Regions from separate parts of the Thauera sp. WB-2 genome, predicted to be linked through region 1. Evidence: predicted binding sites of a transcription regulator. Region 1 holds the regulator's gene; each other region holds the start of a gene.
What was found. Region 1 encodes sigma-54, which starts transcription at its own class of promoters, with help from an activator protein. Its sites were predicted from a motif close to TGGCACGCTTNCTGCTNA; they were not measured.
Positions count from the first base shown of each region.

Region 2: flgG (flagellar basal-body rod protein FlgG) is a predicted target of sigma-54. The motif match lies at 1,659-1,676, and genes of this name have one in related genera.
Region 3: flgB (flagellar basal body rod protein FlgB) is a predicted target of sigma-54. The motif match lies at 1,689-1,706, and genes of this name have one in related genera.

Region 1 covers NZ_CP088935.1:3,840,011-3,843,088, forward strand. The annotation lists gene recX (recombination regulator RecX) at 1-108, shown strand, start outside; gene lptB (LPS export ABC transporter ATP-binding protein) at 95-817, shown strand; gene LQF09_RS17520 (RNA polymerase factor sigma-54) at 840-2,306, shown strand; gene hpf (ribosome hibernation-promoting factor, HPF/YfiA family) at 2,324-2,647, shown strand; gene ptsN (PTS IIA-like nitrogen regulatory protein PtsN) at 2,784-3,078, shown strand, end outside.
Region 2 covers NZ_CP088935.1:1,760,619-1,763,696, reverse strand. The annotation lists gene LQF09_RS08095 (flagellar basal body P-ring protein FlgI) at 1-58, opposite strand, end outside; gene LQF09_RS08090 (flagellar basal body L-ring protein FlgH) at 71-745, opposite strand; gene flgG (flagellar basal-body rod protein FlgG) at 756-1,538, opposite strand; gene flgF (flagellar basal-body rod protein FlgF) at 1,702-2,436, opposite strand; gene flgE (flagellar hook protein FlgE) at 2,480-3,078, opposite strand, start outside.
Region 3 covers NZ_CP088935.1:1,756,551-1,759,628, forward strand. The annotation lists gene LQF09_RS08045 (flagella synthesis protein FlgN) at 1-357, opposite strand, end outside; gene flgM (flagellar biosynthesis anti-sigma factor FlgM) at 414-710, opposite strand; gene flgA (flagellar basal body P-ring formation chaperone FlgA) at 811-1,551, opposite strand; gene flgB (flagellar basal body rod protein FlgB) at 1,781-2,185, shown strand; gene flgC (flagellar basal body rod protein FlgC) at 2,197-2,601, shown strand; gene LQF09_RS08070 (flagellar hook assembly protein FlgD) at 2,640-3,078, shown strand, end outside.

The sequences.
Region 1 (3,078 bases):
GCGGATGCGCGCGAATGGGCACGCCAGGCCCGTTTCCTGCAAACCCGCGGCTTTGCACCCGAACTGATCCGCAAGCTGCTGAAAGAACCCCGCGATGAGTCTGCTTAAGGTCTCCAGCCTGCAAAAGCGCTACAAGGCGCGCACCGTGGTCCACGACGTCGGCTTCGAGGTCGGTTCGGGCGAGGTCGTCGGCCTGCTCGGCCCCAACGGCGCCGGCAAGACCACCTGTTTCTACATGATCGTAGGCTTGGTCCGTGCCGACGGCGGCCAGATCAACCTCGACGGCACCGACCTCACCCACCTGCCGATCCACGCCCGTGCGCGTCTGGGCCTGTCCTACCTGCCGCAGGAGATGAGCGTCTTCCGCAAGCTCACCGTGGCCGAAAACATCCGTGCCGTGCTCGAGCTCCAAGGGCTCGAGGCGCACCAGGTGAAGACCCGGCTCGACGAACTGCTGCTCGAGCTTGGCATCAACCACCTGCGCGACAACACCGCCGTCTCACTCTCCGGCGGCGAGCGCCGGCGTTGCGAGATCGCGCGCGCACTTGCAACCGACCCGCGCCTGATCCTCCTCGACGAACCCTTCGCAGGGGTCGACCCGATCGCGGTGATCGACATCCAGAAGATCATCCGCTTCCTCAAGGAGCGCGGCATCGGCGTGCTGATCACAGACCACAACGTGCGCGAGACGCTCGGCATCTGCGATCGTGCGTACATCATCAGCGAGGGCCGGGTACTGGCAAGCGGCGAACCGGCCGAGATCATCGACAACGAAAGGGTGCGCCAGGTTTACCTGGGCGAGCATTTCCGCCTGTGAATCCGCGCGCGCGTCGACAGCGATGAAACCAAGCCTCCAGCTCAAGCTCTCCCAGCACCTTACCCTGACGCCGCAGCTGCAGCAGTCGATCAAGCTGCTGCAGCTGTCGACCATCGAGCTGAACCAGGAGATCGAGCGCTTCCTGCTCGAGAACCCGATGCTCGAGCGCAGCGACGGCGACGGTGTCGAGTTCGTACCACCGCTTCCACCGGGCAGCCCCCCCGAACACGAGGCCAGACAGCAACAGGCGAACACCCCCGAGGCGCCAGCCAGCGCTACGGACAGCGACGCCGGCGACCATGCCGACCATGGCAGCGCCGACGAAGGCATGGACTGGTCCAATGTCGGCAGCGGCGCATCGAGCCGCAGCGAGGACGACGACGACGTCGATTACCAGGAACTGCAGGCGGCCGGCGTCTCCCTGCGTGAACACCTCGACCAGCAGGTGTCGCTGTCGCCGCTGTCAGACCGCGACCGCGCCCTCGTGCGCTTCATCATCGAAGCCTTGGATGACGACGGCTACCTTCACCAGCCGCTCGATGAGCTCCTCGAACTGCTTCCGGACGACGCCGACGTCGATGTCGATGACCTGAGCATCGCGCTGCGCCACGTACAGAACCTCGAGCCCGCAGGCATCGGCGCGCGCAGCCCCAGCGAATGCCTGTCGCTGCAGCTCCGTACCCTGCCGGCTTCGGCGACGCGCACGCTCGCGCTCGAGATCGTCGACAAGCACCTCGAGCTGCTCGCCGAGCGCAACTTCGTCAAGCTCAAGAAGCTGACCGGCTGCGACGACGAGGCCCTGCGCGCCGCCCATGCCCTGATCTGCAGCCTCGATCCCCACCCCGGCTCGCGTTACTCGAACGCCGAGACGCGCTACGTACTGCCGGATGTGGTCGTACGCAAGCTGCGCGGGCGGTGGACGGTCAGCCTGAACCAGGAGGCAATGCCGCGTCTGCGCATCAACCGCCTGTATGCCAGCCTGCTGCAGCAGAACCGCGGCCAGGGTGGCGGCCTGAGCGGACAGTTGCAGGAGGCACGCTGGCTGATCAAGAACGTGCAGCAGCGCTTCGACACCATCCTCCGGGTGTCCCAGGCCATCGTTGACCAGCAGAGGCAGTTCTTCGATCATGGGGAGGTGGCAATGCGGCCACTCACCCTCCGGGAGATCGCGGACCAACTCGAGCTGCACGAGTCCACCGTGTCGCGCGTGACCACGCAGAAGTACATGGCGAGTCCGCGCGGGGTGTTCGAACTCAAGTATTTCTTCGGTAGTCACGTCGCCACCGACACCGGTGGAGCGGCCTCGTCTACGGCGATTCGCGCGCTGATTCGCCAACTGGTTGACGCCGAGGACAGCAAGAAGCCGCTGTCCGACGCCAAGATTGCCGAAGTCCTTGGCCAGCAGGGTATCGTGGTCGCACGGCGCACGATCGCCAAGTATCGCGAATCCCTCAATATCCCGCCGGTCAGCCTGCGCAAATCCATCTGACAAAAACAGGAGTCAACATGAATCTCAACATCACCGGGCGCCACGTCGAAGTCACTCCGGCCATTCGCGACTACGTCACCTCCAAGCTTGATCGCGTCATCCGTCACTTCGACAACGTCACCAGTGTCGCGGTGATCCTCTCGGTCGAGAAGCTCAAGCAGAAGGCCGAGGTCACCCTGCACGTGCGCGGCAAGGACATCTTCGTCGAAAGCGATGATGCCGACCTGTACGCGGCCATCGACGCGATGACCGACAAGCTCGACCGCCAGGTGCAGAAGTACAAGCAGAAACTGGCCGACCACAACCACGAGACGATCAAGCACCAGGCCCCCGAAGCCTGACGCTTTCGTTTCAGCCCCACGTCCGGGGTATGGTTATAATGCGCCCGTTTCCAAGACGCGGCGCCAGCATGCCCCGGGACGGCCGGTCGCACCCTGCGACCGGAATGCCTGCGATATTGCGCGAACCCTCCAGCGAATGAGCCTGATATCCCAACTCCTGCCACTGTCCAATGTGGTGGTCGACCTCGACGCGAGCAGCAAGAAGCGCGTCTTCGAGCAGGCGGGCCTGCTGTTCGAAAACAATCAGGGCATCGGGCGCAGCACCGTGTTCGACAGCCTGTTCGCGAGGGAGCGCCTCGGCTCCACTGGCCTCGGCCAGGGCATTGCGATTCCGCACGGGCGCATCAAGGGTCTCAAGGAGGCGGCAGGTGCATTCCTGCGCCTTGCGAGCCCGGTGCAGTTCGACTCGCCCGATGGCCGCCCGGTGAACA
Region 2 (3,078 bases), 2.1 Mb from region 1:
TGCCAGCGGCCACGGCAACCGCCACGGCACGCATCAGCAAGGTCTGGATCCGGAGCATGGCGAGCCTCGATCAGAAGGGCAGCACGGCAAGGAAGAAGCGCTGCAGCCAGCCCATGGTATTGGACTGGTCGATGAAACCGCTGCCGCGATACTCGATGCGCGCATCGGCCACCTGGGTGGACTGGACGGTGTTGCTGGAGGTCACGGTGTTGGGATCGACCACACCGGAGAAGCGGATGAACTCGCTGCCCTGGTTGATCGCCAGCATCTTCTCGCCTGACACCAGCAGGTTACCGTTGGGGAAGACGTCGATCACGGTGACCGTGACCGTGCCGTTGAAGGCGTTGTTGGCGCGCGCGCTGCCGCTGCCGCTGAAGTCGGAATCCACACCGGCCTCGACGCCCAGGCCGTTGAGCCCGCCCAAGGGCAGGCGCGAGGTCGCGGTGATGCCACCCGACATCTCGGAGCCACGGCTCGCGCTGGCGTTCGCGCTCTTGGTGGCCGTGTTGCGCTCGACCAGGTTGATCGTGATGATGTCGCCGACATGGCGAGCACGCCTGTCCTCGAACAGGGGCCTCGCCGCCGCAGCCTGGTAGATGGCACCGTTGGCCGGTGGCTGGGCCATGCGCTCGCCGGGGCGCACGCTCATGGGCTGATGCACTGCCGTGGGCGGGACGCTGTCGATGGATGCGCACCCCGACAGCAGGGCAAGGGCCAGGAGTGCGAAGCTGCGGATGACGGACATGGCCGCGCCCTCAAAGCTGGGTCAGCCGACCGAGCATCTGGTCGGATGTCGAGATCGCACGCGAATTGAGCTCGTACGCGCGCTGGGTCACGATCATGCTGACGAGTTCCTCGGCGACGTTGACGTTGGAGGTCTCGACGTAACCCTGGTTGATCACCCCGGCGCCATTGGTCCCGGGCTCGGTCGGCGTCGCCTCGCCGCTCGATGCGGTCTCGTAGAACAGGTTCTCCCCCGCGCTCTGCAAGCCACCGGGGTTGATGAAGGTGGCCACCTGGATCTGCCCCACCGGCTGCGGCTCGACCTGGTCCGGCACGGTAACGGTGACGGTACCGTCCTTGCCGACAGTGATCGAGCGGGCATTGGCCGGGATCTGGATGGCGTCGAGCAGCGGATAGCCGCTGGCGGTGACGACGTTGCCCTGGTTGTCCAGTTGCAGCGCCCCGTCGCGGGTATAGGCGGTGGAGCCGTCGGGCATCGAGATCTGCAGGAAGCCGTTGCCCTGGATGGCGAGGTCGAGCGCCCCCCCGGTCTGTTGCAGGCTGCCCTGGGTGAAGATGCGCTCGGTGGCGACCGGGCGTACGCCGGTACCGATCTGCAGCCCGCTCGAGACCTGGGTCTGCTGCGTTGTCTGCGCGCCGGGCTGGCGGATGGTCTGGTACAACAGGTCCTCGAACACCGCGCGCTGGCGCTTGTAGCCGTTCGTCGACACGTTCGCCAGGTTGTTCGAGATCACATCCAGCGAGGTTTGCTGGGCATCCAGCCCGGTACGGGCGGTCCACAACGAGCGGATCATGATGAAGTCCTCTGTTCTGCCTTGCCGCTGCGGCAAAGGCTGCCGCAGGGTGGCGGCGTTTGCCGCAATTTCACGGGATCAGTCTAGCCCTCGGACGGGCCAGGCGATTGCACGATAAGCAACGCAAAAACCGTGCTAATCGCCGCGCCCCGCGGGCAGGACATCAACGCCAGGACAGCACCTGGCTGGCGGCACGGTCATTGGCCTCAGCGTTCTGCAGCATGCGCACCTGCATCTCGAACTGACGCGCCAGCGAAATCATCTGCACCATCTGGTCAGCCACGTTGACATTGCTGCCCTCGAGGTAACCGCCTGCGACCTGGACATTGGGATCGACCGGCGCGGCGGCACCGTCGGCGAGGCGGAACAGACCGTCGTCCCCGCGCACGAGATCGGCCTCGGGCGGATTGACCAGCTTGAGCTGGCCGACGAGGTTCACGACCCCGTCGTCGGGGTTGATGGACGAAATCGAGCCGTCACGGCCGATGACGATCTCGGTATCGGGCGGCAGCGTCACCGGGCCACCGTCGCCAATCACGGGCAAGCCATCGCGCGTCTGCAGCACCCCTGCCGGGCTGAGCGCCAGACTGCCATTGCGGGTATAGGCCTCGCTGCCGTCCGGCTGCTGAACGGCCAGCCAGCCCTTGCCTTCGAGCGCAACGTCGTAGGGCCGTCCGGTGTATTGGATCGGCCCCGGAGCGAAGTCGTTGGCGATGCTGGCGTCGACCGCGAACGAGCGCGTGCGAAAGGCCTCGGTCTGGATCTCGACCGCTCTCAGCTTGTGCAACTGCGAGCGGAAACCGGTCGATGCCGCATTGGCGATGTTGTTGGACACCGCCGCCTGCTGGTCCATCGTGCCCTTGGCACCGGTCATCGCGGTGTAGATCAGGCGATCCATGTTCGACTCCCTTCGTTCTGTCGGCCGGCAGCCGGATCAGGCATCAGCGCAGATTCACCAGCGTCTGCAGGATCTGGTCCTGGGTGCGGATCGATTGCGCGTTGGCCTGGTAGTTACGTTGCTGGATGATCATCTGCACCAGTTCCTGGGTCAGATCGACGTTGGATTCCTCGACCTGACCGGCCGAGATCACGCCATTGAGCCCGTTGCCCGGCTCGCCGCGGGCAAAGCCGCCGGACTCCGGGGTCTCGACCCAGTAGTTGTTGCCGATGGGCGACAAGCCGTTGTTGTTGCGCACGGTCGTCAGGTTGACGATCGCGATGTCCTTGGTGATGCCGTTGGTGTAGCGCGCCTGTATGACGCCGTTGCGGCTGATCGCCAGGCCGGCGATCTCGCCCGGAGCCGAGCCGTTCTGGGTAAGCTCACGCGGGGTCGACTTGCCGCCGAACTGGGTGATCGAGTTCATCGCCAGTTCGATCACGCTCGGCGCGATCGCATCGCTGCCGAGCGTGGCGCTGAACACCGAGCCGTTCAGGGGCGGCGTGACCCCAGGAGCCGTCACCTGGGGCGTCACGCTGGCGATGCGGCCAAGGCCATCGAAGCCAAGGCGCGAGTTGTAGGTGAGCGAGGCCGTGTCGTTGT
Region 3 (3,078 bases), 2.1 Mb from region 1:
GATCAGCTTGCCGTTGAGCGCGTTGCGGTCGCGGGCCTGGCGGGCCGCGCTGACCAGTTCGTCCCAGCGCACCAGCACGCGCGGCAGGTTGCCGAAAAGCGTGCGCATGGCCGCGTCTGCGCTGGTGAGCGCGGCACGCCCCAGAAGGCGGCTGCGTTCGTCGGTGAGCCGCTGCAGCTGTCGATAGCGCTCGTTCTTCTCGTTGGCGATGGCCAGCAGGGCGTCGGTGTCGCCTTTGATCAGCACGGCCTCCTCGCGGTCGAGCAGGGCGAGGAACTCACCCAGCTGGAGCAGTTCGGCCTCGACCAGGAGGGCGATGCGCTGGAGTTCTGCTGGCGGTTGGGCGGTAGTCTGCATGGGGTCGGGCCGGCGTGGGCAGGAAGTTCGCGTGCGCGAATCTTAACGCTCCTGGCTTACCCGCGCGAACCCAGCATTTCCCTGACGCTGTCGAGGAGCCCGTCGGCAATCCGGCTGGCGTCGACCTTGAAGCGGCCCTCGGAGATGGCCTGGCGGATCTCGTCGACGCGCTGCATGTTGACCTCGGGCGTACCGGAGATCGTGCTTTCGGCCTTGCGCATGAGCGAGGCCATCGGCGAGATCTGGACGCTTTCGGCGCTGCTCTGTGCTTCGGTCTTGGCACGCGCAGCTGGCGCGCGGTTGTCCTGTGCGGGCGTGGGGACGTAGGCCTTGCCCGAGCTTTCGATCTTCATGATGGTTTCCAGGAACACTATGAGTCGAAAGGGTCTACGGCACCCCTTCGCTAAACTTTAGCGAATTATCCGCTATGTCGAAGCGTGTGCCCTCGCCGTATCAAAAACCCAGCATGACACCGCCGTCGGCACGCGCCACGCCGTGGACGATCTGTCCGCCAGGCAGGCGTACGCGGACGCGTTCTCCGGGCGCTGCGTCGTTGAGTGCCTGTCCTTCGCCGGAGACGGTGAAGCCTTCGCCCTGAGTGTACACCTGGACGGGGCGGCCGCGGCTGACCGCGTTGGCTTGCCGGAGCACGCTTGCGCGCAGCGGCATGCCTTCGGCTACCGCGAAGCGGGTGATGTGACCCACGGCCTGCTCCGGCGCCGAAAGGACGTTGTCTGGAAGGGCGCTCAGTTCGCCCTCGCGGACTTCGACATCGACGGCGTCGAGGCGCTCCGATGAGCGCAAGGCCCGTGCAGCGACGAGGTAAGGGCCGAACACCTGCACCCGTGCCTGAACGTAGGCGGTCCATGGCATCGGCGCGTCGCAGCGGATGCCCACGCTGATCGCACCCCACGGGCGCACCCCTGGCGGCAGGAAGGGGACGATGCTGGCGCAGGCCGGCAGCCGGTTTGTCGGGTCGAAGCGGTTTACGCCGATACGGATGTCGCCGGGCATGCCCTGGACCTCGTGCTCCAGAAACGCCTGCACCGCGTGTTCGATCGGCTCCGAGGGCTGGTGGGCGGAGGCGGCCGTCGCCACGATCGTACTGGCGAGCAGGGCGCCGATGCAGCGGCTGGGGCCGCGTCCCGGCGTGCCCGGGCGGGCGCGAGGGAAAGAGGTCGCGGACGTGTTCATGGGTGGGATTGCAGCACGCTCCGAGGGACAGGGCAAGGCGGCAGCTTTTGCCGCGATGCGCGGGCAAGCGGCAAAGAAGGGCTGCTTTCCGCGGTCTTATCGCGAGAGTGGAGGCCCGCCATGCCTCGTAACATGGCTGGCATGAAAGCTGCGACCACGGGTTCATGGAAGCCCGCCATGCCGCATTCACCCGTGCCGCGATGGTGCAGCCCGTTCCCGAGGCCATGCGATGAAGACCCTAGTCGACAACCAGTTCCGTTTCCACCAGACCGCGCTGAACCTGCAGGCGTACCGGCAGGAGTTGCTCGCCTCCAACATCGCCAACGCTGATACGCCGCACTTCAAGGCGCGCGACATCGACTTCAAGAGCGCCCTGCAAGGGGCGATGACAGCCGCGCGCAGCGGTGTTGCGCTCCAGACCACGCATGCCGGACACATCACGGGTGGTGCCTCTGCGAGCGCGGAGAACTACGCCAAGTACCGTACCGAGCTGCAGTCCTCGGTCGATGGCAACACGGTGAACATGGACATCGAGCGTGCCGCGTTTGCCGAGAATGCGCTGCGCTACGAGGCGAGCGTGACCTTCATCAACGGCATGCTGCGTTCGCTCAACACCGCGCTCACCGGTCAGTAAGGAGTCCAGCCATGAGCATGCTCAACGTCTTCCAGATTGCAGGTTCTGCGCTCAACGCGCAGTCGATGCGCCTCAACACCACGGCGTCCAACCTCGCCAACGCCGACAGCGTCACGACCGAGACCGGCGAACCCTATCGCGCCAAGCAGGTGGTGTTCGCCGCCCGTCCGGTCGCCGGACCCGGCGCGATCGGCGTCCAGGTCACGCAGATCGTCGACAGTGCGGCGCCGATGCGGCTCGTGTACGAGCCCAACAACCCGGCGGCAAACGCGGAGGGCTACGTCGAGATGCCCAACGTCAACGTTGCCGAGGAGATGGTGAACATGATTTCCGCTTCACGCTCGTACCAGAACAACGCCGAGATCATGAACACGGCACGGACCTTGCTCCAGAGGACACTGCAGATCGGACAGTAAGCCCGTCCGGCAAACGATGCCGCTAGCAGGAGCACACCATGACCACCGTCTCGAACAACCAGACTGCAAACAGCGTGCTGGCCAGCCTGGCCCGCAGCGAACCCGTCCAGAAGCCCGAGGAAGACCAGCAGGGCCGCTTCCTCAAGCTGTTGACGACGCAGCTGAGGAACCAGGATCCGATGAACCCGATGGAGAACGCGGAGATGACCTCCCAGCTCGCGCAGATGAGCACGGTCGACGGCATCGAGCGGCTGAACAAGCTGGTGCAGTCCTTCTTCGATTCCCGGGCGTCGTCGGAGGGGCTCAATGCGGCGGCGCTGCTTGGTCGCGGGGTGCTGGTCGAAGGCCGCAGCCTGGCCCTCACCGAGGCCGGGGCCGTGGGCGGCTTCGAGATCGACGGCCCGGCCGACCGCGTCACGCTGACGGTGCGCGACAGCGCCGGGCTCGCGGTGAAGCAGATGGATTTCGACGCGGTTA